One region of the Vibrio jasicida 090810c genome, then DNA from elsewhere that is predicted to be linked to it. Evidence: predicted binding sites of a transcription regulator. Region 1 holds the regulator's gene; each other region holds the start of a gene.
The links. Region 1 encodes MetJ, which represses methionine synthesis genes. Its sites were predicted from a motif close to TTAGACNTNTANANGTCTAA; they were not measured.
Positions count from the first base shown of each region.

Region 2: metE (5-methyltetrahydropteroyltriglutamate--homocysteine S-methyltransferase) is a predicted target of MetJ. The motif match lies at 3,200-3,219, and genes of this name have one in related genera.
Region 3: metK (methionine adenosyltransferase) is a predicted target of MetJ. The motif match lies at 6,638-6,657, and genes of this name have one in related genera.

Region 1 covers NZ_CP025792.1:2,575,268-2,585,849, forward strand. Annotated here, with positions in the region: gene fusA (elongation factor G) at 51-2,150, shown strand; gene tuf (elongation factor Tu) at 2,302-3,486, shown strand; gene C1S73_RS12330 ((2Fe-2S)-binding protein) at 3,824-4,012, shown strand; gene bfr (bacterioferritin) at 4,087-4,563, shown strand; gene C1S73_RS12340 (malic enzyme-like NAD(P)-binding protein) at 4,771-6,048, shown strand; gene metJ (met regulon transcriptional regulator MetJ) at 6,156-6,476, opposite strand; gene C1S73_RS12350 (O-succinylhomoserine (thiol)-lyase) at 6,706-7,866, shown strand; gene C1S73_RS12355 (bifunctional aspartate kinase/homoserine dehydrogenase II) at 7,885-10,293, shown strand; gene metF (methylenetetrahydrofolate reductase) at 10,565-10,582, shown strand, end outside.
Region 2 covers NZ_CP025792.1:3,620,838-3,631,419, forward strand. Annotated here, with positions in the region: gene C1S73_RS17205 (Ig-like domain-containing protein) at 1-896, opposite strand, end outside; gene C1S73_RS17210 (hypothetical protein) at 1,108-1,818, shown strand; gene C1S73_RS17215 (DUF4250 domain-containing protein) at 2,002-2,202, shown strand; gene metR (HTH-type transcriptional regulator MetR) at 2,224-3,135, opposite strand; gene metE (5-methyltetrahydropteroyltriglutamate--homocysteine S-methyltransferase) at 3,399-5,681, shown strand; gene C1S73_RS17230 (GspS/AspS pilotin family protein) at 5,785-6,186, opposite strand; gene C1S73_RS17235 (YciI family protein) at 6,190-6,486, opposite strand; gene yciA (acyl-CoA thioester hydrolase YciA) at 6,607-7,002, opposite strand; gene C1S73_RS17245 (septation protein A) at 7,140-7,712, opposite strand; gene C1S73_RS17250 (hypothetical protein) at 7,845-8,087, opposite strand; gene luxN (quorum-sensing autoinducer 1 sensor kinase/phosphatase LuxN) at 8,182-10,582, opposite strand, start outside.
Region 3 covers NZ_CP025792.1:2,769,121-2,779,702, reverse strand. Annotated here, with positions in the region: gene fbaA (class II fructose-bisphosphate aldolase) at 307-1,383, opposite strand; gene C1S73_RS13315 (phosphoglycerate kinase) at 1,537-2,697, opposite strand; gene epd (erythrose-4-phosphate dehydrogenase) at 2,851-3,888, opposite strand; gene C1S73_RS13305 (hypothetical protein) at 4,088-4,324, shown strand; gene tkt (transketolase) at 4,375-6,369, opposite strand; gene metK (methionine adenosyltransferase) at 6,737-7,891, shown strand; gene C1S73_RS13290 (DUF2189 domain-containing protein) at 8,172-8,969, shown strand; gene C1S73_RS13285 (SprT family zinc-dependent metalloprotease) at 9,036-9,533, shown strand; partial or broken gene endA (deoxyribonuclease I) at 9,684-10,380, shown strand; gene rsmE (16S rRNA (uracil(1498)-N(3))-methyltransferase) at 10,528-10,582, shown strand, end outside.

The DNA of each region.
Region 1 (10,582 bases):
ATTTTTAGCTATAGCAATAGTCCCTATCTCTAAGTTAAGAGGATTCAATCGTGGCTCGCAAAACTCCTATTGAGCGCTACCGTAATATCGGTATCTGTGCTCACGTAGATGCTGGTAAAACAACCACTACTGAACGTATTTTGTTCTACACTGGTCTGTCTCATAAAATCGGTGAAGTTCACGATGGCGCAGCAACCATGGACTGGATGGAGCAGGAGCAGGAACGTGGTATCACTATCACTTCAGCTGCAACTACTACTTTCTGGCGTGGTATGGAAGCACAATTCCAAGAGCACCGCGTTAACATCATCGACACCCCTGGACACGTTGACTTTACTATCGAAGTAGAGCGTTCTCTGCGCGTACTTGATGGTGCGGTTGTTGTGTTCTGTGGTTCATCTGGTGTTGAACCTCAGTCTGAAACTGTATGGCGTCAAGCTGACAAGTACCACGTTCCACGTATGGTATTTGTAAACAAGATGGACCGTGCAGGCGCAGATTTCCTACGTGTTGTGGACCAAATTAAAAACCGTCTTGGTGCGAATCCTGTTCCAATCCAGCTAAACGTTGGCGCGGAAGATGATTTCCGAGGTGTTATTGACCTTATCAAGATGAAAATGATCAACTGGAATGAAGCCGATCAAGGCATGTCGTTTACATACGACGAAATTCCAGCAGACATGCAAGAGCTAGCTGAAGAGTGGCGCAACAACCTAGTTGAAGCGGCAGCTGAAGCAACTGAAGAGCTAATGGACAAGTACCTTGAAGAGGGTGAACTGTCTGAAGCTGAGATCAAACAAGCTCTACGTACTCGTACACTAAACAACGAAATCGTACTGGCTACTTGTGGTAGTGCGTTCAAAAACAAAGGTGTTCAAGCAGTACTAGACGCAGTGATTGAATTCTTGCCATCGCCAGTTGATGTTCCTGCAATTAAAGGCATCGACGAAAGAGAGAACGAAGTTGAGCGTCACGCAGACGACAACGAACCGTTCTCAGCACTAGCATTCAAGATCGCGACTGACCCATTCGTGGGCACGCTAACTTTCATGCGCGTTTACTCAGGTGTTGTGAACTCAGGTGATGCAGTTTACAACTCAGTAAAAGACAAGAAAGAGCGTTTCGGTCGTATCGTACAGATGCATGCGAACAAGCGTGAAGAAGTTAAAGAAGTTCGCGCTGGTGATATCGCAGCTGCTATCGGTCTGAAAGACGTGACAACAGGTGACACGCTATGTGACCAGAATCACAAAGTGATTCTAGAGCGCATGGAGTTCCCTGATCCGGTAATTCAGATCGCGGTAGAGCCTCGCTCTGTTGCCGATCAAGAGAAGATGGGTATTGCACTAGGTAAACTAGCGGCAGAAGATCCATCATTCCGCGTAGAGACGGACGACGAAACAGGTCAGACACTGATCTCTGGTATGGGTGAGCTTCACCTAGATATCATCGTTGATCGTATGAAACGTGAATTCAGCGTTGACTGTAATGTTGGTAAACCTCAGGTTGCGTACCGTGAAACAATCCGTGGCAACGCGGAAGTTGAAGGTAAATTTGTACGTCAATCTGGTGGTCGTGGTCAGTATGGTCACGTATGGATCAAACTGGAGCCATCTGAACCTGGCGAAGGTTTTGTCTTTGTTGACGAAATTGTGGGTGGTGTTGTTCCTAAGGAATACATCAACTCGGTAGCGAAAGGTATCGAAGAGCAAATGAACAGCGGTGTTCTAGCGGGTTATCCTGTATTAGATATTAAAGCCACTCTGTTTGATGGTTCTTACCACGATGTTGACTCTAACGAGATGGCGTTTAAAATCGCTGGCTCGATGGCATTCAAGAAGGGTTCATTAGAAGCACAGCCTGTTCTTCTTGAGCCAATGATGAATGTTGAAGTAACTACTCCTGAAGATTGGATGGGTGATGTTGTTGGTGACCTTAACCGCCGTCGCGGTATGATCGAAGGTATGGACGATGGTGTGGCTGGTATTAAGATCATCCGCGCTCAAGTACCACTATCTGAGATGTTTGGTTACGCAACGGACCTACGTTCTGCAACTCAAGGCCGTGCGTCTTACTCTATGGAGTTTAACGAGTACGCTGAAGTACCGAAAAACTTCGCAGATAAAATCATTGCAGACCGTGGTTACTAATAGACGATTGAGCTAAAAAAGTTTACGACTTTTTGCTAGATCAAGCCGTCGAAATATTGCGCTAACAGACGTTGGCGCATAAAATAACAATTTCTGGCGCGTCGAGATCAATAATGATCACGGCGAATCATAACTAGGAAGGAACACGATTGTGTCTAAAGAAAAATTTGAACGTACGAAACCGCACGTTAACGTTGGTACTATCGGCCACGTTGACCACGGTAAAACAACTCTAACTGCAGCTATCTGTACTACTCTTGCTAAAGTTTACGGCGGTGTAGCTAAAGACTTCGCATCTATCGATAACGCTCCAGAAGAGCGTGAGCGCGGTATCACAATCGCAACTTCTCACGTTGAGTACGATACTCCAACTCGTCACTACGCACACGTAGACTGTCCAGGACACGCGGATTATGTTAAAAACATGATCACTGGTGCTGCACAGATGGACGGTGGTATCCTAGTTGTTGCTGCGACAGATGGTCCAATGCCACAAACTCGTGAGCACATCCTACTAGGCCGTCAGGTTGGTATCCCTTACATCATCGTATTCATGAACAAATGTGACATGGTTGATGATGAAGAGCTTCTAGAGCTAGTAGAAATGGAAGTTCGCGAACTTCTATCTGAGTACGATTTCCCAGGTGATGACCTACCAGTTATCCAAGGTTCTGCACTAGGCGCACTAAACGGCGAAGAGCAGTGGGAAGCTAAGATTGTTGAACTAGCAGAAGCGCTAGATTCATACATTCCTGAGCCAGAGCGTGCAGTAGATATGCCATTCCTAATGCCTATCGAAGACGTATTCTCAATCCAAGGTCGTGGTACAGTAGTAACTGGCCGTATCGAACGTGGTATCCTAAACGTAGGTGACGAAGTTGCTATCGTAGGTATCAAAGACACTACTACTACTACATGTACTGGTGTTGAAATGTTCCGTAAGCTTCTAGACGAAGGTCGTGCTGGTGAGAACGTTGGTGCACTTCTACGTGGTACTAAGCGTGACGAAGTTGAACGTGGTCAAGTACTAGCTAAGCCTGGTTCAATCACTCCACACACTAAGTTCGAGTCAGAAGTATACGTACTTTCTAAAGACGAAGGCGGCCGTCATACTCCGTTCTTCAAAGGCTACCGTCCACAGTTCTACTTCCGTACAACTGACGTAACTGGTGATATCTCTCTACCAGAAGGCGTAGAAATGGTAATGCCTGGCGACAACATCCAAATGGTTGTTGAACTAATCGCTCCTATCGCAATGGACGAAGGTCTACGTTTCGCTATCCGTGAAGGTGGCCGTACTGTAGGTGCTGGTGTTGTTGCTAAGATCTTTGCATAATTCTTAACGAATTGAGCAAAATCTTGCACTCTTCTTCTTCTTGAAGAAAGCGCTAGAAAAAGGGAAGCTAAGGCTTCCCTTTTTTATATCTGCTATTCCTCTTTTCAATATGGTTATAAGCCAGTCATTCTTAGTCATGCGTTTTGTTTATGAAAAACATGACCTTATTTTTACCTAACTTCCTCTTCTTTTTTAGTACCCCTCTAAGTCACTGAAAGCCGCCAAAATCGTTCAAATCGTTATAACAAAACGTTCTGTAATTCGCTTTAATACAACTGGTAACAAGAACGATTCTTGTTTATATTTCATTCCATAGTGAAATTTAAAGGTAGTGAATATGTACGTTTGTCTTTGCCATGGCGTCTCTGACAAGAAAATTAGGAAGTTGGCGATAGATGAAGGCGTAACAGATATAAAAGGAATTAAAAGATGTACGGCATTGGGAAGTCAATGCGGCAAGTGCATCAAGCAAGCGAAAGAAATTTTAGCTGAAACTGAATACCTAATGCTGAAACAAGCTAGCTAAATATTAGCTGAGCCTTTTTGACACCTTCTCATTTGCTTCTACATTTAAATGAAGCCAAAGAGGAGGGCTTTGCCATGAAAGGCGATCCAATCATTATTCAACATCTCAATAAGATACTCGGTAACGAGCTCGTCGCGATCAACCAATATTTTCTGCATGCCCGTATGTATAAAGACTGGGGATTAAAGCATCTCGCAGATAAGGAATACCACGAGTCGATCGATGAAATGAAACATGCTGATCACTTGATCGAGCGTATTCTGTTCCTTGAGGGGTTACCTAATTTACAAGACCTCGGCAAACTTATGATCGGTGAAGATACCAAAGAAATGCTTGAGTGTGACCTTAAACTTGAGATGGCCGCCATTCCAGATTTGAAAGATGCCATCGCTTACGCTGAGGATATTCGCGATTATGTCTCTAGAGATCTGTTTCAAGATATTCTTGAAGACGAAGAAGAGCACGTTGACTGGCTTGAGACTCAACTCGGTTTGATCCAGATGTCAGGTATAGAAAATTACCTACAAGCACAATATGTCGATGAAGAGTGAGATTATATTTCGCTGTTTTCCTATCCAAACCAAGTGATAAAAAGAGCACCTGACCTGTAAGCAGGGTGCTCATCACTAATATCTGGTCTAATCTCTTTTATTATCGGCCCTTTTAAGGATATCGCTCGCAATCTAGCCTATGAAGTTTGACTTCTATCCTTTAGAATTTATTCCCCCTTACCGAAAAATAACAAAGAGAAACGATCCATGTCTGAAGACAATCGCCAAGAAGTCACCCCAGAAGAAGAACGCCGCCAACAAGCATTGGATTACCATGCATATCCAACCCCAGGAAAAATTGCCGTAGAGCTAACTAAGCCTGCTGAAACTGCAAATGACCTTGCTCTTGCATACAGCCCTGGTGTTGCAGAACCTGTACGTGAAATCGCACAGAACGCTGACAACGTGTATAAGTACACAGCGAAGGGCAACATGGTTGCGGTTATTTCTAACGGCACGGCTATTCTTGGTCTTGGTAATCTTGGCCCGCTGGCTTCTAAACCAGTAATGGAAGGTAAAGCGCTATTGTTCAAACGCTTTGCTGGTTTAGACTCAATTGATATCGAAGTAAAACACCGCACGATCGATGAATTTGTCGACACAGTAGCAAACATTGCTGATACATTCGGTGGTATCAACCTAGAAGATATCAAAGCACCAGATTGTTTTGAGATTGAAAAGCGTCTGATTGAGCGCTGTGACGTGCCAGTATTCCATGACGATCAACACGGTACAGCGATCGTAACGGCAGCAGGTATGTTGAATGCAATCGAGCTGCAAGGTAAGAAGCTCGAAGACTCAACGATTGTTTGTTTAGGCGCGGGTGCGGCGGCAGTCGCGTGTATGGAGCTGTTGATCAAATGTGGCGCGATGCGCGAGAAGATCTACATGCTGGATCGTAAAGGGGTGATCCACACGCGTCGTGATGATCTCAATGAATACAAACAGCTGTTTGCTAACAACACAGATAAGCGCACGTTGGAAGATGTGATTGAAGGTGCAGATCTTTTCTTGGGTGTATCGGGTCCAAATCTACTACCTGCAGAAGCATTGAAGCTCATGGCAGACAAGCCAGTTGTGTTCGCATGTTCAAACCCAGATCCAGAAATCAAACCTGAATTGGCTCACGAAGTGCGTGATGACTTGATCATGGGTACAGGTCGCAGTGACTACCCGAACCAAGTAAACAACGTATTGTGTTTCCCATTCATCTTCCGTGGCGCATTGGATGTTCGTGCAAGCGAGATCAATGATGAAATGAAACTGGCTGCGGTTGACGCGATTCGTGAATTGGCGAAAGAGCCAGTACCGGAAGCGGTATTAAAAGCAGCTGGCGTCGATAAGCTAGAGTTCGGAACTGACTACATCATTCCAAAGCCAATGGATTCACGCCTACTACCACGCGTGGCAAAAGCGGTGGCTCAAGCTGCGGTTGACTCTGGTGTGGCACGTATTGAAATGCCAGAGAATTACATGGCTCAATAGTGGTAAAGTAAAATTTAAAAATAAAAAAGGGACGCGAGAGCGTCCCTTTTTTTGTTCTTGGAAACCGTCCCCAGCACAGCTTCTATCATCGACGAATTTGTAAGCAATTATTCTTCGTCGAATGCTTCGAATTCGATTCCCATCGCTGTCATGATTGCTTTTGCTTCGGTAGGAATATCGTCTGGACGGTCTTTACGCAAATCTTCATCAGTTGGCAGTGGTTGACCTGTGTAAGCGTGTAGGAACGCTTCACACAGTAGTTCACTGTTAGTCGCATGGCGTAAGTTGTTGATCTGGCGGCGTGTTCGCTCATCAGTCAGCACTTTTAAAACTTTTAGCGGGATTGAGACGGTAATCTTTTTCACTTGTTCGCTTTTTTTACCGTGCTCAGCATACGGGCTAATGTATTCGCCATTCCAGTCAGCCATTGCGCACCTTCATTAATGTAATAAGTTAGAAAAATAAATATAGGTGCTGATTTTAGCTGCATTTACTGCCATAAGCAAAGACATATGGACGTCTAGAAGTGTTGACGTCTCATTTTTAGACAAGTAAAGTGAGGTTAATAGTTAGGGAAGAGTGTTAATCAATTGAGCAATACAAGCTAGATATAGCGCATTCCCATTTAGATGTCACCACCCGTGAAAGGATACACCCATGAGCACCCGTAAGCCTGCGACCATTGCTGTACGCACTGGTATCGAGTCAGACAGCCAATACAACGCTGTTGTACCACCTATTTACCTTTCTACTAACTATGGCTTCCCTGCATTCGGTGAAGTGCCTCAATACGATTATACCCGTTCTGGTAACCCTAACCGAGGCTTACTAGAGCAAGCATTGTACGAGCTTGAATCAGGCAAAGGAGCGGTTGTCACTAACTGTGGTACATCAGCATTAAACCTTTGGGTATCGACGTTTCTTGGTCCTGATGATCTAATTGTAGCGCCGCACGATTGCTACGGCGGTACCTATCGTCTTTTCAATACTCGTGCGAACAAGGGTGATTTTAAAGTGCAGTTTGTCGATCAGTCGGATCAGCAAGCTCTTGATGCGGCGATTGCGAAAAAACCAAAGCTTATCTTGCTAGAAACACCGTCAAACCCGCTTGTGCGCGTGGTCGATATTGCCGCTGTGTGTGAAAAGGCAAAACAAGTCGGTGCACTGGTTGCCGTGGACAATACCTTTTTGACACCTGTGTACCAAAAGCCTTTGGAGCTAGGTGCGGATTTTGTTATCCACTCTACGACGAAATACATTAACGGTCACTCCGACGTTATTGGTGGTGTGGTGATCACTAAGAGTGAAGAGCATGCAGAAGAGCTGGCGTGGTGGGGCAATTGCATTGGGGCGACGGGAACACCATTCGACAGTTACATGACATTAAGAGGAATTCGTACGCTGGGTGCGCGAATGCGAGTTCATGAAGAAAGTTCTCAAGATGTACTTGCTTACTTACAGACTCAATCGTTAGTTGCACAGATTTATCACCCAAGTTTGCCAGAGCATCCTGGACATGACATCGCCAAGAAGCAGCAATCCGGTTTTGGCTCTATGTTGAGCTTCGAATTCGCAGGATCATTTGAACAGCTCAAAGTGTTTGTAAAAGAGCTGGAATTGTTTTCGTTAGCAGAGTCCTTGGGTGGGGTTGAAAGCTTGATTTGTCATCCAGCATCGATGACACATCGCGCGATGGGGGAAGCGGCATTAGCTGAAGCTGGTGTTTCTCAACAGTTACTGCGCTTATCCGTTGGTCTTGAAGATGCACAGGATTTGATCGCCGATCTTGAGCAAGCATTTTTAAAAGCAGCACAGTAATCGGGAGAGAGAAAAGTCATGAGTGTACAACGTCAGCTGCATAAATTTGGCGGCAGCAGTTTAGCCAACCCCGAATGCTATTTACGTGTGGTTGAAATACTAAAAGAGTATTCAGCCGAAAATGATTTAGTCGTGGTGTCTGCGGCAGGGAAAACCACCAATCGCTTGATCGAGTTTCTTGAAGGTTTAGATAAAGACGGTCGTGTTGCGCATGAAGCATTACAAAGCTTGAGACACTTCCAAACTGAATTGGTAGAAGCTTTGTTAACAGGTGAGGCACAGACGCAACTGCTTGCTTCCCTTCAAGATGAATTCAGTACTCTAGCAGAGTTAACGGCTCCGTTAACAGAAGCTCAAAAAGCCGCAGTGCTTGGACATGGTGAGGTATGGTCTTCACGCTTACTTGCTGCATTGCTGTCGCAGCAGAGTTTGCCAGCGGTTGCACAAGACTCTCGTACCTTTTTACGTGCAGAAGTAGGTACACAGCCAGAAGTCGACCGCGCTCGTTCTTACGCTCTAATTAAAGAAGCATTAGCACAACATAATCATCAGCGAGTGATTATCACAGGGTTTATGGCACAGAATGAGGCGGGAGAGACAGTACTGTTAGGCCGTAATGGTTCTGATTACTCGGCTACGGTCATTGGTGCACTGGCAGAAGCTAGTACTGTTACTATTTGGAGTGATGTCGCAGGTGTGTATAGTGCGGATCCACGTTTAGTCTCTGATGCATGCTTGTTGCCCCTACTGCGTTTAGATGAAGCAAGTGAACTTGCTCGCTTAGCTGCTCCAGTATTGCACAGTCGCACGCTTCAACCTGTTGCTCAAAGTACGATGGATTTGAACCTCAAATGCAGCTATCAACCGGAGTCTGGCTCAACCCGAATTGAGCGTGTATTAGCATCTGGTCGTGGCGCTAAAATCATTACCTCTCTTGATGAAGTGTTACTCGTGCAACTTTCATTTGTGCATGGTCATGATTTTGAGCGAGCGCAGAAAGAAGTGTTGCAAGCGTTAAAGCGCGCTCAATTAGAGCCACTAGCATTTGAAGCGCAAGAAGACCAACAAACATTGCGCTTAGCGTACACGTCCGAGATAGCCGGTGGTGCATTGGCTTACCTTCAAGAGTTGGCGGTTGAAGCTGAAATTAAACTGAAAGAGGGTTACTCACTGCTCGCAGCGGTAGGTGCAGGGGTCACGAAAAACGCCAATCATTGCTTTGGTTTTTATCAGCAGTTAAAAGACTCTCCGGTTGAATTTATCTCAGAGGCACAATCAGGGCTGAGTCTCGTCGCAGTATTACGCCGAGCCGAAGTGGAAGAGTTAGTACAAAGTATTCATAGTCAGCTGTTTCAAGCGCAAAAGCGCGTAGCGGTTGCCTTGTGTGGTAAAGGTAATATTGGTTCAAGTTGGTTATCATTGTTCGCAGAGCAAAAAGAAGAGCTCGAAAAACGCCACGGCATGAGCTTTGATTTAGTGGCGGTGGTAGATAGCCAAACTTACTGGTTTGATGAAAACGGGATTGATGCAGCAACGGTTGCTCAGCGCTTTGATGATGAAAGCATAGAGAATGATAGCAATTGGCTAACTAAGCTCGGTGCGATTCAAAACTTCGACGAAGCGGTGGTACTGGATGTCACTGCGAGTAAAGATCTGGCGGCACGTTATGTAGAAATTGCACAGCAAGGTATTCATCTTATCTCGGCGAACAAGGTGGCAGGTTCAGCTGATAGTCAGTATTACCATCAAGTACAAGATGCTTTCGCCAAGATTGGCCGTCATTGGCTATACAACGCGACGGTTGGTGCGGGGCTACCAATAAATCACACCGTTCGAGATTTGCGTGAAAGCGGTGACGAGATTGTCGCACTGTCGGGTATCTTCTCAGGTACGCTATCTTGGCTATTCCAACAATTTGATGGTTCGGTACCATTTACTGAACTAGTCGACTTAGCATGGCAGCAAGGTTTGACTGAGCCCGATCCTCGCTCAGATTTAGATGGTTCTGATGTGATGCGAAAGTTGGTTATCTTAGCTCGTGAGTCTGGTTTGGATATTGAACCTGAAAGTGTGAAGGTCGAATCGTTGGTACCAGAAGAGTTGCGAGATTTGAGCCTAGACGCTTTCTTTGACCAAGGTGATACCTTAAGTGAAATCCTGCAAGAGCGCCTAACTAAAGCTCAAAGAAACGACCAAGTGCTACGTTATGTCGCCCGTCTCGAGCGTAACGGTAAAGCAACGGTAGGAGTTGAGGCACTATCACGAGAGCATGCTTTAGCGAACTTACTACCGTGTGACAACATTTTCGCAATTGAGAGTAAATGGTACAAAGACAACCCATTAGTGATTCGTGGTCCAGGCGCAGGACGTGAAGTGACGGCCGGTGCGATTCAATCTGATCTTAATCGCCTAGCTGGCTTATTCTAAATCTTACTAAGTCCAATTTTGCGAACTACCACAAAACCTCGGATGGCTTCCGGGGTTTTTTATTGTCTTGATAACGCCATACTGAATCACAGAGTTAGGCGATGAGGTTGTCACTTAGGAACTTGAACTATCCTAATTATTAACTTGAGAAAAATTCATAATCACAAGGTTGACATTAAATCGTATTCAATACATTCTGGAGACATATAGACGTCTAAACGTCGATTTAAGGATTTTGATTTCGTGGTGGAGTTGCCACAGGGAGAGTAAGATGGGATACACACATGCA
Region 2 (10,582 bases), 1.0 Mb from region 1:
TTTTTAATTTTCGCCGTCACGATTGCTGTCCCGGTAGAGGTAGCAAATAATTGGGTTTGATCTTGTTCTTGAACAATAGATGCCAGCGAGCGATCCCTGATGTCTAAATGGAGCTCCGGCGCGTTTGTAATTTCTTGCGTTGAACTATCTGAAAATTTAGCGAGCGCGAGTATTTGAGAGCTCGAACCGACAGGCAGTTCTGAATGCTCTAGGCTAAGGGACAATTCGACGGGTATGGCTTTGCTGATAGAGATTTTCTTACCTGCCTCTAAGCTGGTATCTCCATATGTGCAGTTAAGTACAGTATTTCCGACACTCATTCCTTGGATGAGGTTGGCTGGATTCCCGAGTGTGAGTTGGGCGACAGTAGAGTCTGCAATATGACACTGAAGTTCCGAAGAGTCAGTCAAATCAATGCGGTTTCCATCTGAATATTCCCCCATGACTTGAAAGGGAAGCGTTAAGCCTTTAGCTGTTGAACCTTCGTTTGCCAATACGAGAGTTAATTTTGAGAGCATTGCTTCGGATACTGTGATTTCTAAGCTTACAGAGAAGGCGAGACCATCTTTATTTACTGATGCGGTGATGGTTGTGGCTCCTTGTGATTTCGCAAGCAATAAGCCGCTTGAGTTAATCGTCGCGACCTTCTCATTCGAGCTATTCCAAATCACGGTATCTGTTTCGGTAAGCCAACCGTTATTCTCTGAATCAAGGAGTTGAGCGCGTAAATAGAGCTTATCCCCTTTGGGTAGTGACTTTGATTCAGCATGAATGACTAACTCATGAGAAACCGTGGACTCTTCGTATGATAGGGAGAGGACTGGAGCTTTGTTGAAATCACAGCCTGTTAACGAAAATAGACAAAAGAGAATAGAGATGAACGTTCTGTTTTTCATGTTGTTTTTGACTTTACACTTTCATTTTATTGCAAAATGTAAAGTTCAAGCGGAGAGATTAAATAGCAGGTTTGACGGCTATTTCGCGGCGATGCTAACACGGAAAGCGAATCAGCCCCTCAAGAGATGCTGACTTGTGAACTCTGCGAGCGAGTGGTGAAGTTACGGGCTAGTCGACCATTAGGTGATTTGCTATTATCGCCACCCCAAAATGACTTTTGAGTTTGCATTCAACATGATTCAACAATTGCTGTTAACTTTTCCTCCAATGCTATTTGGCGCCCAAGCGCTGTTGACCTTACTTTTGATTAAGGGTGATATCTGCCCTGGTCAACGTGGTCGCCTGCATAAGATGTTGCCATCAATTGGCGTACTTTGGTTGGCAGTGGCGTCGCTTCGTATTGAAGCTTTCATGATCGTATTCGCGATCTTTTATTTTTACTCTCAAGTTCAGACTAAGAAGACACGTGAGAAAGGGCCATTATGGGCTCTGCATCTAGCGAACGGTTTGGCGTTCGCGTACGTGAGCATTCAACTATTTGAGCAACCGCATTGGGCGGCAAGCGCTTCAGTGGCATTGATGATCTTCTTCTTAGGTGCCGTGTTTGCGCAGTTACTTCTAGTTATCGCACGTAGCCGCTTGCAAGCATTTCACCGAATCTTACCGGTTACGGGTGTTGTTTCGGGCATGCTGTTGGTCGTGATGACGCTGTTTTCTGCTTATCAGTTGGATGAAGCGACATTGAATGGCGTGACACAACATATTCTAGCGTCACTGGCGATGCTGATTATGGCAATCGTGGTTTGGTGCTGGCATATCTTCACTCATAAAGCGCCAAACAAAGTGCAATTGGCGGCAGCGTTGCTTCTTGCTTTGGCTTCAATGACAAGCTTACAGGGTCTGTTCCTATTGGGGGCATAGACCGAATGAACTAACACTTCTGTCTTCTTTTCTTTTTGTGAGCTCGGGATTTAGATCGAGCTCACTTTCAAATCATTCGATTAAGTCTACGCTTTAGTTATAGCCTCATTCATTTCGAGAGAGTCTTGACGCACGTGCTCAACGGAATTGGGGTCAAATACCTTGTCTTAGAGGAGTGTCGCGATGGATTTAAGCAACGTAAGTAACTGGGACAGCATTATCTTGTTGGGTATCGTTAATGAAAAGCTGCGCTTAGAATGTGATAGCTTTGAAGAGTTGGTATCGATGTACGAGATGGATGTGGAATCGGTAGTGGGCAAGCTCGATATGCTTGGCTATCAATATGACCCACTGACCAATCAATTTAAATCTTACGAACGTTAGTTTCGTTTCAATTGTCGATCTTTAAGCCATCTTGATCCCATCAAGGTGGCTTTTACATTGCTGGCGAGCTGTTGCAAAGAAAGCCTGTAAGTAACGCTTCTCTTTTTCTGAGTTACGTGTTGCTGCGAACAATCTACGCCATAACCCCTCTCCAAAAGGCATGCTGGTAATCAAACCTTGGCGCGAGAACTCAGAAATCGCCCAATTTGGTAATGCTGCTACCCCCAATCCTGCTGACACCATTTGTACGAGCATTAATGTGTTGTCCGCTTGTTTCCACTTGGCTGGCTCAACTCCCGCAGGGTGTAAGAAGTGTTTGACCACATCCAATCTTTGTTTCTGTACTGGATAAGAAAGCATGGTTTGATCAGCAAGATCTTCAGGCTCAATGACGTTTTTGTTCGCTAATGGGTGGCTAGTCGAAGTAATCAAGCGCATTTCGAAGTCAAACAACGGTTCATAATGGACTTCGGAGCGTGGCTGAATGTCTGATGTAATGACCAAATCAAGCTCGCCAGCCAACAGGGCTGGTAGAGGTTCAAAGCCGAAGCCGGAAGAGAAATCGAGCGTCACACTTGGCCAAGTTAATTGGTATTCCTTCAGTGCCGGCATTAACCATTGGAAGCAAGAGTGGCACTCAATCGCCATGTGCAAACGACCGTTGACGTCCTCTTTCAAGCTTGCAAGCTCGTTTTCTGCTTTGGCGAGTTTTGGCAAGATTTCATCAGCGAGACGAAGCAAAATTTCACCTTCTGAAGTGAATTTAACGGGGCGGGTTTTGCGCAAAAAAAGCTGCCCACCAATACGAGATTCAAGATCTTTGATTTGATGAGAAAGGGCAGATTGCGTCAGGTGCAAAGCGGTTGCGGTTGCCGTTAATGAACCAGTATCCCTCAGTGAAGTGAGTGTGCGTAAGTGTTTCAACTCTATCATGAATCCCATTCATCCTTTTATGTCTGCCATGAGCTTTATTAACTTACCCATAAAAAATGGATATGTAAACGTCTAGACGTCCATTTGTTTTAGTCTAGTGCGAGTGAGATCGCTCAATATGAAATTTTTTAATAAACAAGTTGAATAATTGGATGTTGTTCAATGCGGTTGCCAGAGCGATAGTTTTAGCCATCCAGACATCTTGATAGGTTTTCTCTCGATGCTCTGACCTCAACATCAGACACTGAATAAGGAATACGGACATGGCAACGACAACGCATATTCTTGGTTACCCACGCATTGGTGAAAAACGAGAACTTAAGTTTGCTCAGGAAAAATACTGGCGTGGTGAAATCGATCAGGCGGAGCTTAAGCGAGCAGGGGCAAGCTTGCGAGCACAAAACTGGAACACACAAACAGAGGCGGGTTTGAGTTTCACAACCGCGGGTGATTTTGCTTGGTACGATCATGTCTTAACCACAACATTGTTATTGGGACATGTACCAAAGCGACACGCAAGTGGGTTTCCGGATTTAGACACACTATTTAAAGTCGGTCGTGGTCAATCTCAATCCGCTTGCGACTGTGGAGGGGCGGCTGCCTCTGATATGACGAAGTGGTTTAATACCAATTACCATTACATTGTGCCTGAGTTCAGCAAGGACGATACGTTTGAAGTCAGTTGGCCACAGCTTTTTGAAGAAGTGAATGAGGCAGTCAAAGCCGGCCACAAAGTAAAACCTGTTTTGCTTGGGCCGCTCAGTTACCTCTATCTAGGTAAGGAAGTGGAAGAAGATTTTGATCGTTTGACTTTATTGCCAAGGCTACTCACCGCGTATCAAGCAATTCTTTCTAAACTTGCTAGTCAAGGTGTGGAATGGGTACAAATTGACGAACCGATTCTCTCGCTTGAGCTGGAAAGTAAATGGTTGGATGCGTTCAAGCTAGCTTATCAGGTCATTCGTAGTGACGTAAAAGTGTTGCTAACCACTTATTTTGATTCGGTCACGGACACGTTGGATAAAATCATCGAGCTTAATGTTGATGGACTTCATGTCGATTTATCTGCATCGCCTGAGCAGTTTGAAGAAGTGGTAGCAAAACTGCCTAGTGGCTGGGTATTGTCTGCGGGCGTGGTGAATGGACGTAATGTGTGGCGATCGGATTTAAGTTCTCAATTAGAGCGCTTACAGCCAGTTAAAGAGAAACTTGGCGACAATTTATGGGTAGCCAGTTCGTGTTCATTGCTACACAGCCCGGTAGACCTAGAGTTAGAAACGGAGTTAAGTGAAGAAGTAAAAAGTTGGTTTTCTTTCGCCAAACAAAAAGTAACGGAAGTTGCCTTGCTTGGCCGTGCGCTTGATGGAGACCAAAATGCGATTTTAGCTTGTGATACGTATAGTCAACCCATTAAAGATCGTAAAGCCGCTTCACATGTTAACAAACCACACGTTCAGTCTCGTTTGAACCAAATCACGGCGGCGCTCAGTCAGCGCAGTGCACCTTATGAAGAGCGTGCCGTACACCAAGCTGAAGTGCTTGGCTTGCCACTCTTGCCGACTACGACTATCGGGTCTTTCCCACAAACGGGAGAAATTCGGGTTCAGAGAAGTGCGTTCCGCAGTGGTCAACTTTCAGAATCAGATTATAAACAGGCATTGAAAGGACACATCGCTGATGCGGTGAAACGCCAAGAAGCACTCGATCTTGATGTTCTTGTGCATGGTGAGGCTGAGCGTAATGACATGGTGGAGTATTTTGCTGAAAACCTGGCGGGCTTCCAAACCACTCAATTTGGTTGGGTACAGAGCTATGGTTCTCGTTGTGTCAAACCAGCGATTGTGGTCGCAGATATTGAGCGCATAAAACCGATTACGGTGGAATGGTCGACGTATGCACAATCGTTGACCAGCAAGCAAATGAAGGGCATGTTGACCGGTCCAGTGACGATTCTGTGTTGGACATTCCCACGTGAAGACATTACTCGCAAAGAAATTGCAGACCAGTTGGCCCTTGCACTTCGTGATGAGGTCTCTGACTTGCAAGAGGCGGGTATCAACATTATTCAAATCGATGAGCCAGCGATTCGTGAAGGCTTACCATTGAAGAAGCGTGACCATAAAGAATATCTAAATTGGGCCGTCGATGCGTTTAAGATCTCTGCGGCTAGCGCAAAACCAGAAACGCAAATTCATACTCACATGTGCTACAGCGAGTTTAACGAAATCATTGATTCAGTTGCAGCGCTTGATGCTGACGTGATTACAATCGAGACGTCGCGATCCAATATGGAATTGCTGAAAGCGTTCGAAGACTTTAATTATCCGAATGAAATTGGTCCGGGTGTGTACGACATCCATTCTCCGAACATTCCAACGGAGGAGTGGATTGAAGGCTTACTCAAGAAAGCAGCTGAAAAAATACCGGCGCAACGCTTGTGGGTGAACCCTGATTGTGGACTTAAAACGCGTAATTGGGCAGAAACTGAAGCCGCATTAGGTAACCTTGTCTCTGCTGCTAAGAAGCTCAGAGCTGAACTCGTATAAGCGCTTAGTTTTTCAAACTGGCCGCAGAAACAAAAAAGCGAGGATATCTATCCTCGCTTTTTTATTTTATCGAGCGTCTAACTCAAGAAGATTGAGTCGCGTATTACTGTGCTTTTTGACCTGCGCTGCATGTTTGCGCTGACACCAACTCATCCGCCATTAATTGGCCGCGGGAGTTGCGTACTTTGATTCGGTACATCAAGCCCATATCAATTTGCTCACGCACCGCTGGTGTATTGCAGTAAGTGTATATACTGGTGTTCACTACTTGATTTAACGGCTTGGCACCAAGCGCATCATCGTTATAAATCATCATCATCTCAACCACATTTTTGTTGGAAGAAATGCGTAAGATTTTTAATGGACCGTATTCAAGCGGTAAACCTGCAGAAAGAACACCAGCGCGGTTAGAAGCCATCAACTCAAGTTGATGTTGCTTGTCATCACTTGATGAACAACCTGCTAGTGCACCGAATACGAGGAAAAGACACAGTAATTTTTTCATAACTTAAAACACTTTCTTGAACGGTTTTACGATGACATTTTCGTAAACGCCCGCTGCAATGTATGGATCGGCATCAGCCCATGTTTGAGCTTCTTCCAAAGAGGAAAATTCTGCTATGACTGTCGAGCCAGTAAAGCCTGCTTCACCCGGATTATCGGAATCAATGGCTGGCATTGGACCTGCAGTGAGTAGACGTCCTTCGTCTTGAAGTTGCTGCAAGCGCTCAAGATGTTGAGGGCGAACACTCAGACGTTTTTCTAATGAGTTCTCGATGTCTTGAGAAAAAATGACGTACCACATAGCATATTTCCTTAATTGGTAGGGTAAAGTCCTAATTTAACGCCTTTTTTGTGCCACTCACAAGTCAACAATGGAATTTGTGAGGTTGTTCCTAGCAATTCGTTATATTAAACCAAGTTATTACTTTTGAACTGGGCGTGGTTTACCTTCGCTATCGATCGCAACATAGTTGAATGTGGCGTCACAAACCATGAAGCGCTCTTCTACACCGTCGACTTTAACAGGCTTCACCCATACTTCTAGGTCTACACTCATCGAAGTTCTGCCGATCTTTGAGCATACTCCGTAACAACAGACAACATCGCCGACGCTGACAGGTTTTTTAAATGTGATGCTAGAAACCGAGACAGTAACAACTCGGCCTAAGGAGATTTCTTTAGCCAGAATCGCGCCAGCTAAGTCGAGTTGGGACATGATCCAGCCGCCGAAGATATCGCCATTGGCATTAGTATCAGCGGGCATAGCAAGGGTGCGAAGCAATAATTGGCCTTTTGGTGTATGACCTTCTTGATTCATGATGACATCCTACAATCTTTATTAAGCTCAAAAATGGAGCAAATAATGCACCAAGATTTCTGGCGCAAACAACAAAACAGCGACCCTGAGGTCGCTGTAAATAATCAATGTAAGAAGATTATAGCAAAATTGAGCTTTTAATCATCAACCGAAACATCGGATGAGTTTTCTTTCTTCTCTTTTTGATCTTTTGGCATGTGCTTGTAGATGTAGAAGCCCGTAGCGATCATGTAAGCGAATGTCGCGATCAGTAAACCGAACACTTTGAAGTTAACCCACACATCGAGTGGGAGCTTAAACGCTACGTATACGTTTAGGCCGGCACAGAACGAGAAAAAGCCAACCCATGCCCAGTTGATTTTGGTCCAGACCGCTTCAGGCAAAGTGATTTCTTTACCAAGCATGCCTTTGATCGCGGACTTGCCCATAGCATGACTTACGGCTAAGCCAACAGCGAACAGTGCATAGATGATGGTTACTTTCCATTTGATGAAGTTGTCATCGTGGAAAAATATGGTCATGCCACCGAAGATAGCCACCATTGCGAAAGTAACCAATTGCATCTTTTCTACTTTCTTGTATAGAGCAAACGTCAACACGATTTGAATAGCCGTTGCGATGATAAGTGCGCCTGTCGCAACATAGATATCGTGCATCTTGTATAGGACAAAGAAGACAATGAGTGGAATAAAATCAAGGATTTGCTTCATGATGCAAAAAACTACCTAGTTATTGAGTTGAGGACAGTCTAGCGGAATCTGAGGCAATGTGAATATTTATAGAATATAGAGGAAAGAAATAGCCGCATTCAGCGGCTATTTTGTTGGACAGAAGGAAGAGGTTCAGGCAACGTTTTGGTAACGAGTGATGAGGTTTTTCACATCTTCCAAATAGCCTTCGCGTAACAGGTTATCGACTGTTGCTTCTAGTTCGTCATGGGACATGGTGAAGCAGGTTGATTTTCCCGTCATCAGGTTGAGGTACTGATGGTATTCTTCTTCTGTATAGTGTCCAACACGGTCTAAAAGTAAGGTTTTAATACCGTGGTGAATCAAGCCGTAATAAGTATGTCGATGAAGCATCATGGTCATCTCCTTATCAAGTTTCCCCGCTAATAAAGAGAGGGCTTGAATCTATGGATAATTCGTTTGTACTTCAGTAATGCATATCAGATGCCAATTATTCATTCTCAATTTCGAAAGAATTCGACGCGGTGTCTTTGTTGAGCCAGTTGTTCAGGACATGCCTGAGGGCATTTAAAGTCGTTGGCTTTTCCAAACGCCCATCCATGAGCTTGGCAATCATTTCAAGCTCGCGTTCTCCAGACTCTCCTGAGAGCGCAATGATCGGCGTGTTAGGCGATAGCGCTTTTATCTTTTCACTGGCTTCAAATCCATTCATTACAGGCATTTGCACATCCATTAATATCAAATCGATGTGGTTAGCTTCAAACAGTTCGACCGCATTCTCTCCGTTCTTGGCTTGCAAGCTATTCACACCAAGTTGGTTTAAATACATTTGCACTAATGCTCGTTGCACTTCTTTATCATCAACGATGAGTACGGTTGGTGCGTGTTTATCTATTTGTACGTTCGATTTGGCTTTTTGTTCAGTGTGACTATTCTTCCAATCCGTGAAATAAGGCGTACGTAAGGTTTCAGCTTTTGGCGCATTAGGGACAACAGGGAAATAAAGGTGAAACTCGGTGAACTCTTCCAGTTTTGAGTGGCACTCAATTCTCCCGCCAAATGAACGCATTACGCGTTGGCAATAACCAAGCCCCAAGCCGCTACCACCACTTTTCTGGTAAGAGAAGAAGTCGTCAAAGATTTTGTGAGAGATGGTCTCGTCGATACCAGGACCGGTATCGCGGAACACAAGCACGTTTTCATAAGCCCCAGTACTGGTGCTGATTTCAATTTGACTATCTGGATAGGAATCAAAATAGTAAATTGCGTTACGAATGAGGTTAAAAATAACGAAGTTAAATAAGGTCTCATTTAGCTTGGCCACAAAATCAGTATGTTGTGGTAAACGAATTCTCTCAATTATCTTCTCATTTTCAAAACCGTAGTGGCTGACCGCTTGATCGACCGCTTTATGAATTGAAGAGAGGGCAATGGGCTCATGTTCAGGGGCGCTGTCGCTGACCTCCCGAAGAATGATATCAATCAACTGACGGCCACGTTGGATGGCCGCCTGACCATTTTCGATGTCAATTTTTATCTGCTCAATCGGTGCTTGGTTTTCAATATGCTGCTTCAGAGCCTCAAATTGCAATTGAACTTGAGCGAGAGGATTACGCATTTCGTGGGCAATTGAGTTAGCCAGCGCACGGCTTTGACGAATACGTCGATCGGCCTCAATGGTGCTTTGAACACGTGTAAGCAAGGTTTGCAACGCGGAGATCTCTTCATTTGAGAACAACTGATTGTTGATCTTATGTGGTGAGACCAATAGGTGCGTCACGGATTTGCCTTGCCCGAAGAGTGGCATAACCAAAGCCGTATTGTTTGAACTCATTTTTTCGTACAAGGCTTTTACGGAGCCCTTTGATGAGCTTGCATAGTCAATCTCGTCAGAGAGTTCGTCTAACACTAAGACAGATTTGTTTGACGACAAGTAGTCTTCGTAAAATGTCTCAGTGTAATTACTGGTCACCAAGCGGAGCTTGTCGTTCGGGATTTGAAGTAATATTCCCAAACGTCTCATCGCATCATCAATCGACAGTTTGAACTCATCCTCAAGCGCTAAGATTTGTTGCACGGGTGTTTTCTTATTGCCGTAAATCAAAAACGATGAATAACGGCTTACTCGTTTATAAAGTAGATGCCAAGTAATGCCGATTAGGGCACAGATTGGTGTGGCGATTAACCATTGTTTGCTATCTGTCATTGGGATGAAGATTGCACCTAAAGGCAAAACGAATATCGCGCATACGAGCAATGCGCTGAGTGACATGTATGCGAGGTATTTGACGCTATAAAAACGTGAGGTGAGTAGCGCATAACCTACGAATAACATTTCACTGATAGACAACGCTGGTGGTAGCCAAGTCAGTGAAAAGTCACCCATGAAGTAAGTCATGCCAAGGTGTATGGTTGCCGTTGATAGCATGAACACCAAGATGCCTGCGATCATGTAGTTGGTTTTGGCTAGCGTTAGTCTGCTGCTGTTAGCGCGCATGGCGACTAAGTTGACCAAAGTGAGCACAACGAAACTTACCAAACCTATGAAGAAGTAGGAGGTCTGTGGGCCAAACTCAATGACAAACTCACTAGGCCCAACGATTTCGACATGCTCTACCGTTAAGTTCGGTTGTAAGTTGATAAATAATGAGTAGACCGTCAGGGTGACGAAGATCAGTTGTTGCCAAGGGTGTACTTTGCCTTTTCTTTGCTCGGCAGAGAGTTGGCAAGAAAAGTAATAGGCGAACGCAAATGCGAAGAAGGACGCAAGGTTAGCAAACTTTGCCATAAAGATGCCGAAATCCGGCCCCAAATCAGGCAAGAGCTCGGTATGGAAATACGCATTGCTGCTTATCCAAGCAATGATGCAAACAGAGTAAGCAATGTAAGGC
Region 3 (10,582 bases), 190 kb from region 1:
AAGTCAGAGTTTCGCAAAGACCTACAAAACAAAGCTTTATCAGAATTTTCCGATATTGGCATGTTACAGAGTACGCAATGGATTTACATTTCGCCACACTTTTTAATTGCTTTTATGCCACTTGGTGCGGAAATGCGCTGAGTTTCGAAATTTGCGCCAAAACTGAAGGGATATGAAGTGCGGTGATCATATAGCAGTTGATTGAGTTATCAATTGCTAAAAGAAAGAGAATGGTCGCTGTCTCATTGATTAGACATAAAAAAACCCGCTCGAAGAGCGGGTTTTTAGAAACTCAAATAAGACGAATTATAGTACGTCGATTGCGTTTAGGTCAGAGAATGCTTTCTCTAGACGAGCTACCATTGAAGCTTGACCAGCACGCAGCCATACGCGTGGATCGTAGTACTTCTTGTTTGGCGCAGATTCGCCAGTTGGGTTACCGATTTGACCTTGCAGGTAATCAAAGTTTTCTGCAGAGTAAGTACGGATACCATCCCAAGTTGCCCACTGTGTATCAGTATCGATGTTCATTTTGATAACACCGTAGCCGATAGACTCTTGGATTTCAGCTTCAGATGAACCTGAACCACCGTGGAACACGAAGTTTAGAGCGTTTGGTGCAATACCGAACTTCTCTGCACAGTATGCTTGAGAGTCACGTAGGATAGTTGGAGTTAGTACAACGTTACCTGCTTGGTAAACACCGTGTACGTTACCGAAAGATGCTGCAATAGTGAAACGTGGGCTAATAGCGTTTAGTTTCTCGTATGCGTAAGCAACGTCTTCTGGAGAAGTGTAAAGCTCTGATGCGTCCATGTGAGAGTTATCAACGCCGTCTTCTTCACCACCAGTACAACCTAGTTCGATCTCTAGAGTCATACCCATTTTCGCCATGCGAGCTAGGTATTTGCCAGAGATTTCGATGTTCTCTTCTAGAGACTCTTCAGAAAGGTCGATCATGTGAGAAGAGAATAGTGGTTTACCAGTTTGAGCGAAGAACTCTTCACCAGCGTCTAGCAGACCGTCGATCCATGGAAGCAATTTCTTAGCAGCATGGTCAGTGTGAAGGATTACTGGAACGCCGTAAGATTCAGCAACTGCGTGTACGTATTTTGCACCTGCTACAGCGCCAAGGATTTGTGCACCTTGACCTTCAAGTTTCACGCCTTTACCAGCGAAGAAACCAGCACCGCCGTTTGAGAACTGAACAACAACAGGAGCTTTAACTTTCGCTGCAGCTTCTAGAACACCGTTGATTGAGTCAGTGTTAACAACGTTAACTGCTGGAAGAGCAAATTTGTTCTCTTTTGCTACTTCAAATACTTTCTGAACGTCATCGCCAGAGATAACACCTGGTTTTACGAAGTCGAAGATCTTAGACATGGATGTAATCCTATTTATCTGTCGTTTTATAAACAAAACTTGTTAAATTGAAAATCTTGCAAACGTTTGCTCACAACTGAGGCTATTTTAGCAGAGTTCCTCTCGCGTTGCAGCAAACAAGAAAGCGGGAGAGGACTCCCGCTTTACTGAATATTACTTAGCGCGTGCTTCTAGCATTTCAACTGCTGGAAGAACTTTACCTTCTACGAACTCAAGGAAAGCGCCGCCGCCAGTAGAGATGTAAGATACGTCAGCTTTGATACCGAACTTGTCGATAGCCGCTAGCGTGTCACCACCACCTGCAACAGAGAAGCCTTCAGAAGATGCGATAGCGTCAGAGATACCTTTAGTACCTGCTTCAAAGTTCTTGAATTCGAATACGCCTACTGGACCGTTCCATAGGATAGTCTTAGCGTTCTTCAAAATTTCTGCTAGTTCAGCAGTTGAATCTGGACCAAGGTCGAAGATCATGTCGTCGTCTTGTACTTCAGAAACGTGCTTGATTTCAGCTTCTGCGTTCTCGTCGAATGCTTTCGCACATGCAACGTCAGTTGCTACTGGAATTGCACACTCGTCCATTAGCTTCTTAGCTGTTTCAACTAGGTCTGCTTCGTATAGAGACTTACCAACGTTGTGGCCAGCAGCTGCGATGAATGTGTTAGCAATACCACCACCAACAACAAGTTGGTCAGCGATTTTAGATAGAGACTCAAGAACCGTTAGCTTAGTAGAAACTTTTGAACCACCTACGATAGCAACCATTGGACGAGCAGGCTTGTCCATTGCTTTACCTAGTGCTTCTAGTTCGTTCGCTAGTAGAGGACCAGCACATGCCACGTCTGCGTGCATACCAACACCGTGAGTAGATGCTTGTGCACGGTGAGCGGTACCGAATGCGTCCATTACGAAGATGTCACATAGAGCAGCGTATTGCTTAGACAGTTCTTCTTCGTTTTTCTTCTCGCCTTTGTTAAAGCGAACGTTTTCAAGAACAACTAGCTCACCAGCGTTTAGTTCTAGACCGTTTAGGTAATCTTTCGCTAGTTTAACTTCGCAATCTAGTGCGTCGTTTAGGTAGTTAACTACTGGTTGTAGAGAGAACTCTTCAGCGTATTCACCTTCAGTTGGGCGACCTAGGTGAGAAGTAACCATTACTTTAGCGCCTGCTTCTAGACAGTGCTTGATAGTTGGAAGAGATGCGATGATACGTGCATCAGAAGTTACTTTACCGTCTTTTACTGGCACGTTTAGGTCAGCACGGATAAATACACGTTTACCTGCAAGATCCAGGTCAGTCATCTTGATTACAGACATGATGTGTCCTCTCAAATATTAAATAATTAAAGTTTTTAAAAACTCGGCAATCCTGCCAAGCCCGTTAATTCTTCAAACTGGTTATTGATATGGAGATACGTCAGATTTATTTCAAGGCTTAAAATAAAAAATTTCTCCATCGCTTCCTCACCATTAAGGCTCCACTTGTGAAGAAGCTTGCATTGCTAAAGCGGTATCCAGCATCCGGTTAGCAAAGCCCCATTCGTTATCGCACCAAACAAGCATTTTTACGAGTTGCCCGTTGCTCACTCGAGTCTGAGTTCCATCCACAATGGCACTGTGGGGATCATGGTTAAAGTCGATGGAAACGAGCGGCGATTCAGTATAGTCAACAATGTTACGTAATGTACACTGAGATGCGTTAACAATGGTTTGATTTACGTCATTAACTTTCACATTTGTACTAATTGTGACACTTAAATCCATCGCGGTGACGTTAACTGTCGGAACTCGAACCGAAATGGCTTCGAATTTGTTGGAAAATTTCGGGAAGATTCTTTCAATTCCCTTATGCAACTTAGTATCGACAGGAATGATGGATTGACTGGCAGCACGAGTACGACGTAAATCATTATGATAAGCGTCAATCACCTGCTGATCGTTCATTGATGAATGGATAGTAGTAATGGTGCCCGACTCAATGCCAAAGGCTTCATCTAAGACTTTAATGATAGGAACGATACAATTCGTCGTACACGAGCCATTAGAAACAATGCGATGCTCGCCTTTTAGCGTTTCATGGTTCACGCCATAAATAATGGTGTTGTCGAGGTCATTTGCACCAGGGTGAGAAAACAGGACTTTCTCTGCACCTGCTTCAATATGAGCTAAGCCATCCGCTTGTGAGCCAAATACGCCAGTGCAGTCTAAGACAATATCGACCTCTAGATCGCGCCATGGCAACAGGTCGATTTCAGCGAGGTGAAGGATTCGAATGGGGTCATATTCACCACTATCATGATGAACATAAAGATGCTCTTGATCGTGAGAGATTTTCTTTCCGAAGCGGCCATGACTGGTGTCATATTGCAGAAGATGGGCCATTGCTTCTGGTTGTGCAAGCTCATTGACAGCGACAACCTTAATTTGTTGGTGTTTACCGCTCTCATATACTGCTCGCAGTACATTACGACCGATACGTCCAAATCCATTGATCGCAACCTTTAGCATTTCTCCCTCGCCTCACCAAAAATTCGTGTCACAGATAGTACCTGATACAAAGGCAGAACGCATTAAGTAAGTGATCTCACTCGCGGTAAACTATCTTTTCACTTCACGATACATTCACATTGCCAATATATTCATTTCTGACCTCGCGTATTTCACTTGGCACTTTAACTCCTTGTTTGACCACCAAAAGGAAATGCGTATGTCAGGTTTTCCCGCTGCTCACTTTTGTCAGCGATGCAATAGAGAAACACCACACTCTGAAGTGCTGGTCCGTAAGCCAAGTCGTTATGATACGGATAAATCGATTCTTGGAACGTTAAAACTCTGGGCTCATACCTTGCTGAATGGCGGCCACTATTACGATATGGATCGCTATGTCACTTGTAAGGAATGTGGGCACAAGGAGAGAGACAACTGGGGAAAAGAATTTGAATAGGCATAAAAAAACCGAGCATTAACGCTCGGTTTTTCATTTATAACGCGAAATTACGCTAGCAATTCTTGTGCTGTGTTCACTACGTTTTCTACAGTGAAACCAAACATCTCAAACAGCTGGTCAGCCGGCGCAGACTCACCGAAGGTCGTCATACCGATGATGCGGCCGTCGAAACCAACGTACTTGTACCAGAAGTCAGCAATGCCCGCTTCTACCGCGATACGTGCCGTTACGTCTGATGGTAGTACAGATTCACGGTAAGCAGCGTCTTGCTTGTCGAATGCATCTGTTGATGGCATTGAAACAACGCGTACTTTCTTACCTTCAGCCGTTAGTTGCTCAGCAGCTTTCACTACTAGCTCAACTTCAGAACCTGTCGCGATTAGGATTAGCTCAGGCTTACCATCGCTGTCTTTCAGGATGTAAGCACCTTTTGCGATGTTCGCAACTTGCGCAGCATCACGATCTTGTTGCGCTAGGTTTTGACGAGAGAAGATAAGTGCAGTTGGCGCATCTTTACGCTCAATCGCCAGTTTCCATGCTACTGCAGATTCAACTTGGTCACATGGACGCCATGTACTCATGTTTGGAGTCAGACGTAGTGAAGCCATTTGCTCAACCGGTTGGTGAGTTGGGCCATCTTCGCCAAGGCCGATAGAGTCGTGCGTGTAAACTTGGATGTTCTGAACTTTCATCAGAGCAGCCATACGCATAGCGTTACGAGCGTATTCCATAAACATTAGGAATGTTGCGCCGTAAGGAACGAAACCACCGTGTAGCGCGATACCGTTCATGATCGCAGTCATACCGAATTCACGTACACCGTAGTGGATGTAGTTACCAGAGAAGTCGTTCGCTTCTAGAGACTTAGAACCTGACCACATGGTTAGGTTAGAAGGCGCTAGGTCAGCAGAGCCGCCCATGAATTCTGGAAGCATTTGACCAAACGCTTCTAGAGCATTTTGAGATGCTTTACGTGATGCAATGTTCGCTGGATTAGATTGAAGATCCGCAATAATTTGGCTCGCTTTTTCTTCCCACTCTGCAGGAAGTTCGCCGTTTAAACGACGTTTAAGCTCTGCCGCTTCTGCTGGGTAAGCCGCTGCGTATGCTTCAAACTTCGCATTCCAAGCTGCTTCTTTCTCAGAACCTGCTGGTTTTGCATCCCACTCAGCGTATACGTCTGCTGGAATTTCAAATGCTGGGTGTTCCCAACCTAGGAACTCACGTGCTGCTGCGATTTCGTCTGCACCTAGTGGCGCACCGTGACAGTCGTGTGAACCTGATTTGTTTGGAGAACCAAAACCGATGATGGTTTTAGTACAGATCAGCGTAGGACGAGGGTCTGCTTTTGCCGCTTCAATAGCAGCATTGATCGCTTCAGAATCGTGACCATCTACAGCAGGGATAACGTGCCAACCGTAAGATTCAAAACGCTTAGGAGTGTCATCAGAGAACCAACCTTCTACGTGACCGTCGATAGAAATGCCATTGTCATCCCAGAATGCGATCAGTTTGCCAAGGCCTAGTGTACCAGCAAGAGAACAAGCCTCGTGCGAGATACCTTCCATTAGACAGCCATCGCCCATGAACACGTAAGTAAAGTGGTCAACGATGTCGTGACCTTCTTTATTGAACTGTGCCGCTAGCGCTTTCTCAGCCATTGCCATACCAACCGCGTTGGTGATGCCTTGACCTAGAGGACCAGTCGTTGTTTCGATACCTGGTGCGTAGCCGTACTCAGGGTGACCAGGAGTCTTAGAGTGAAGCTGACGGAAGTTTTTAAGATCGTCGATAGACAGCTCGTAACCGCTCAGGTGCAGTAGAGAGTAAATAAGCATAGAGCCGTGGCCGTTAGACAGTACGAAACGGTCGCGGTCTGCCCACTCTGGGTTAGCTGGGTTGTGGTTTAGGTGAGAACGCCAAAGAACTTCAGCGATATCAGCCATACCCATAGGTGCGCCTGGGTGGCCAGAGTTAGCTTGTTGAACACCATCCATGCTAAGAGCGCGGATTGCATTTGCCAGATGTTTACGAGAAGACATGTCTGCTCCTGAGTGCATTAAGCGAATTGATAAAGGAATGTGGGCGCTTTTATCTTACTAAGAAGGGATAAAAGCGCCGCAATATTCTCTCAGAGCCAAATTCTGACTGCAAACGTTTTACTCACCATTTTTGAGGTTTTAACTCAATCTTTTCGCTGATTGTCTGCATTTTTCTATAAATTCATCACCCTTCAAGCAAACGATTGGGTAATAAGTCAGATGAATTGGATTGGAAAAAGAACTTGTAATTCGAACACGGCAATTTAAAATAGACGTCTAGATGTAGAAACACCTACAAACTGTATTGTATTTTTCGTGGCAAGCTTGCGTTAGTTGGCCATGAGTAAACCTTAAGATTGGAGCTATCATGGCTAAGCACCTGTTCACTTCTGAGTCGGTATCAGAAGGTCATCCAGATAAAATCGCAGACCAAATCTCTGACGCAGTTCTTGATGCAATTCTTGAGCAAGACCCAAAAGCACGTGTTGCTTGTGAGACTTACGTTAAAACCGGCATGGTTATGGTTGGCGGTGAAGTAACAACGTCAGCATGGGTTGATATTGAAGAAATCACTCGTGAAACTGTTCGTGAAATTGGTTACGTTCACTCTGATATGGGCTTCGACGCGAACTCGTGTGCGGTTCTAAACACCATCGGTAAGCAGTCTCCAGACATCAACCAAGGTGTTGATAAAGCAGACCCTAAAGAGCAAGGCGCCGGCGACCAAGGCATCATGTTCGGTTACGCAACAAACGAAACTGAAATCCTAATGCCAGCTCCAATTACTTACTCTCACCTACTTGTTAAGAAGCAAGCTGAAGTTCGTAAGAGCGGTAAACTAGACTTCCTTCGTCCAGATGCGAAATCTCAAGTAACGTTCCAATACGACCAAGGTAAGATTGTTGGTATTGATGCGGTTGTTCTTTCGACTCAGCACTGTGATTCAGTAACAACACCAGACCTACGTGAAGCAGTAATGGAAGAGATCATCAAGCCAGTATTGCCTTCAGAGTGGATCACTAAAGACACTAACTTCTTCATCAACCCAACCGGTCGCTTCGTTATCGGTGGTCCAATGGGTGACTGTGGTCTAACTGGTCGTAAAATCATCGTAGATACTTACGGCGGTGCAGCTCGTCACGGTGGTGGTGCATTCTCAGGTAAAGATCCATCGAAAGTAGACCGCTCAGCAGCTTACGCGGCACGTTACGTAGCGAAAAACATCGTAGCAGCTGGCATGGCTGACCGTTGTGAAATCCAACTTTCATACGCTATCGGTGTTGCTGATCCAACGTCTATCATGGTTGAAACGTTCGGTACTGAGAAAGTATCACACGACATCATCATTGAAGCGGTTCGTCAAAACTTCGACCTACGTCCATATGGCCTACAAGAAATGCTTAACCTGCTTCAACCTATCTACAAGCAGACAGCAGCATACGGTCACTTCGGTCGCGAAGAGTTCCCATGGGAAGCAACGGATAAAGCAGCTATCCTACGCGATTTCGCTGGCATCAAATAATCGAGCCACACAAGAATCGATAAAGCCCTCGCCTTTGGCGGGGGCTTTTTGTTCCCTCCTCCCTTTTTCTTTCCTATCTCTTTCTTGAACAAAAATTCAGCATTTATTTGTAAATTGCCCTAACTCCGCCAATAGTTAACATAATGTTAAATGCACTTTCCGATGCATATAACGTATAGAGATAAGGTGCGGACTCACGTGATGAAAAAAGTAATGAAAACGTCAGTCAGGCATCCTTTATGGCCTAGGTGCCACCGTGGGAATAAATCAAGGAGGAGTTATGCCTCGTACCGTGAATCCGTCTGACTTCCAAAATAAACGAAAGGAAGTCCCAGATAACGAATATGCCAGAACCATTCCGTGCAATACCGTGAATCTTTCGGCCCCATTCCATTGGCTCTCACTGGGTCTGCACGACTTCGTTCGCATGCCAGTCATTAGTGCCTTTTACGGCATCTGCTTTATGGCCGCCGCTATTGGTATCGTGCTTCTGGTTCAATGGCAAGGCACACACTTAGTGGTGATGCCGAGTCTAATTGTCTACATGCTAATCGGCCCATTCCTAGCACTAGGCTTATATGACGCCAGTTGGGAGAGAGAGCGTGGACACAAACCAAGCTTGTTCCATTCAATGAAAGCCATTGGACGAAATTCGACTTCTCAATGGGCATTCGCTGTAATGCTCGCGGTATGTATGATTTTCTGGATGCGAATTGCCGCTCTGCTTCATGCACTTTATCCGTCCGTTCAAGGCGCGCCACTGACTGACTTCTTGCCTTTCTTAGTGATTGGCTCTCTAGTTGGCTTGGTATTAGCGTGCATCGTGTTCAGTATTTCTGCTTTTTCTATTCCTTTAATGATGGAAAGGCGTGTAGACATGATGACCGCCGTCTTTACCAGCTTTAACGCTGTGAAGTCGAACATTCCTGCGATGATCGTATGGGCAGCCATCATTTGTGGCGGTATCTTAATTGGCTTTGCAACGTACGGCATAGGTATGCTCTTCACCATGCCAATCCTCGGTTATGGTACTTGGCATGCTTACCATGCAACGATCAAGAAAAAACACACGCCTTAGAAAACTGATGTTATGATCCTGCCCTCGCAAACGCGGGGGCTTTTTATTAAATATAATGAGGTAAGTGTGGATATAGAGCTGAGCTACAAAGCCAAACAAGTGATGGCAGTTTGCATCACGAAGGCGGAGCAAGCATTCAAACGTTCTTTTCCGATGCCCGCAGTCACATTTAATGTTCGTGGTAAAGCGGCAGGCAAAGCTTATCTGCAATTGAATGAAGTTCGTCTAAATCCAAAGCTTTTTAAAGAAAACCCGCAAGCTTTTCTAAAAGAAGTGATACCACATGAAGTAGCGCATCTCATTACGTACCAAGTATACGGTCGTGTTCGCCCTCACGGTAAAGAATGGCAAGGTGTGATGGAAGCCATTTTTAACGTGCCAGCTAAAACAACTCACAGCTTTGATATCGCCTCTGTGCAAGGTAAGACCTTTGAGTACCGCTGCGCTTGCACCGCCTATCCGCTCTCAATTCGACGCCACAATAAAGTCATGCGTAAAGAGGCCGTCTATTCCTGCCAAAAGTGTCGAAAACCATTAAGCTTCACTGGCACTCAGCTCTCTTAACTCTCCTCAATAGAAATATTCAGATTCCTAAAACAGAGATTGTCGTTCTCAAACGGCCTCTTTTTGCCCATTATTGTTAACACACTCATCACTAAAGCTAATTTCTGCGTGTTAGAATGAATAAAGTCATACTTTATAAAGACTTTAATCATGAAATACCTGTTCTCTTTATTCCTGTTTGCGCTTTCTAATGCCGTAATTGCTGCGCCACCGACCTCTTTCTCTGCGGCAAAACGTGAAGCGGTTAAAATATACAAAGATCATCCAACCAGTTTCTACTGTGGCTGTGATATCAACTGGCAAGGTAAGAAAGGTGTACCGGACCTTGCTTCTTGTGGCTACCAAGTGCGTAAACAAGAAAAAACGTGCTTCTCGCATCGAGTGGGAACACGTGGTCCCAGCTTGGCAATTCGGCCACCAGCGTCAGTGCTGGCAAGATGGCGGACGCAAAAACTGCACAAGAAACGACAAAGTTTTCAAATCAATGGAAGCCGACCTTCATAACCTGACACCAGCTATTGGGGAAGTGAACGGCGATCGTTCTAATTACAATTTCAGTCAGTGGAATGGTATGGACGGTGTCAGCTATGGCCGCTGTGAAATGCAGGTTAACTTCAAGCAACGTAAAGTCATGCCACCAGACCGCGCTCGTGGCTCGATTGCTCGCACCTACCTATACATGAGCAAAGAGTACGGCTTCAAACTGTCTAAGCAACAAACTCAGTTAATGAGTGCGTGGAACAAAACCTACCCTGTCGACAAGTGGGAATGTGAGCGTGACGAGCGCATTTCAAAGGTTCAAGGCAACCATAACCCATTTGTACAAGAGGCTTGTCGAGCACTGTAATTCCCCTCAAAAATACAGCGGCAAACTTGTGCTAATTGAGGCGTAACTATTTACTGCAAATGGAAACGCCTCTTGCCCCTTGTTTTTTCGGTGGAAAGCATCCATGTTAGTGTCTAAACACTCGCGTATGCAGGAAATCGAAACACGATGCGTATCCCTCGAATTTATCATCCAGAAACCATTCAACAACTTGGCGCACTCG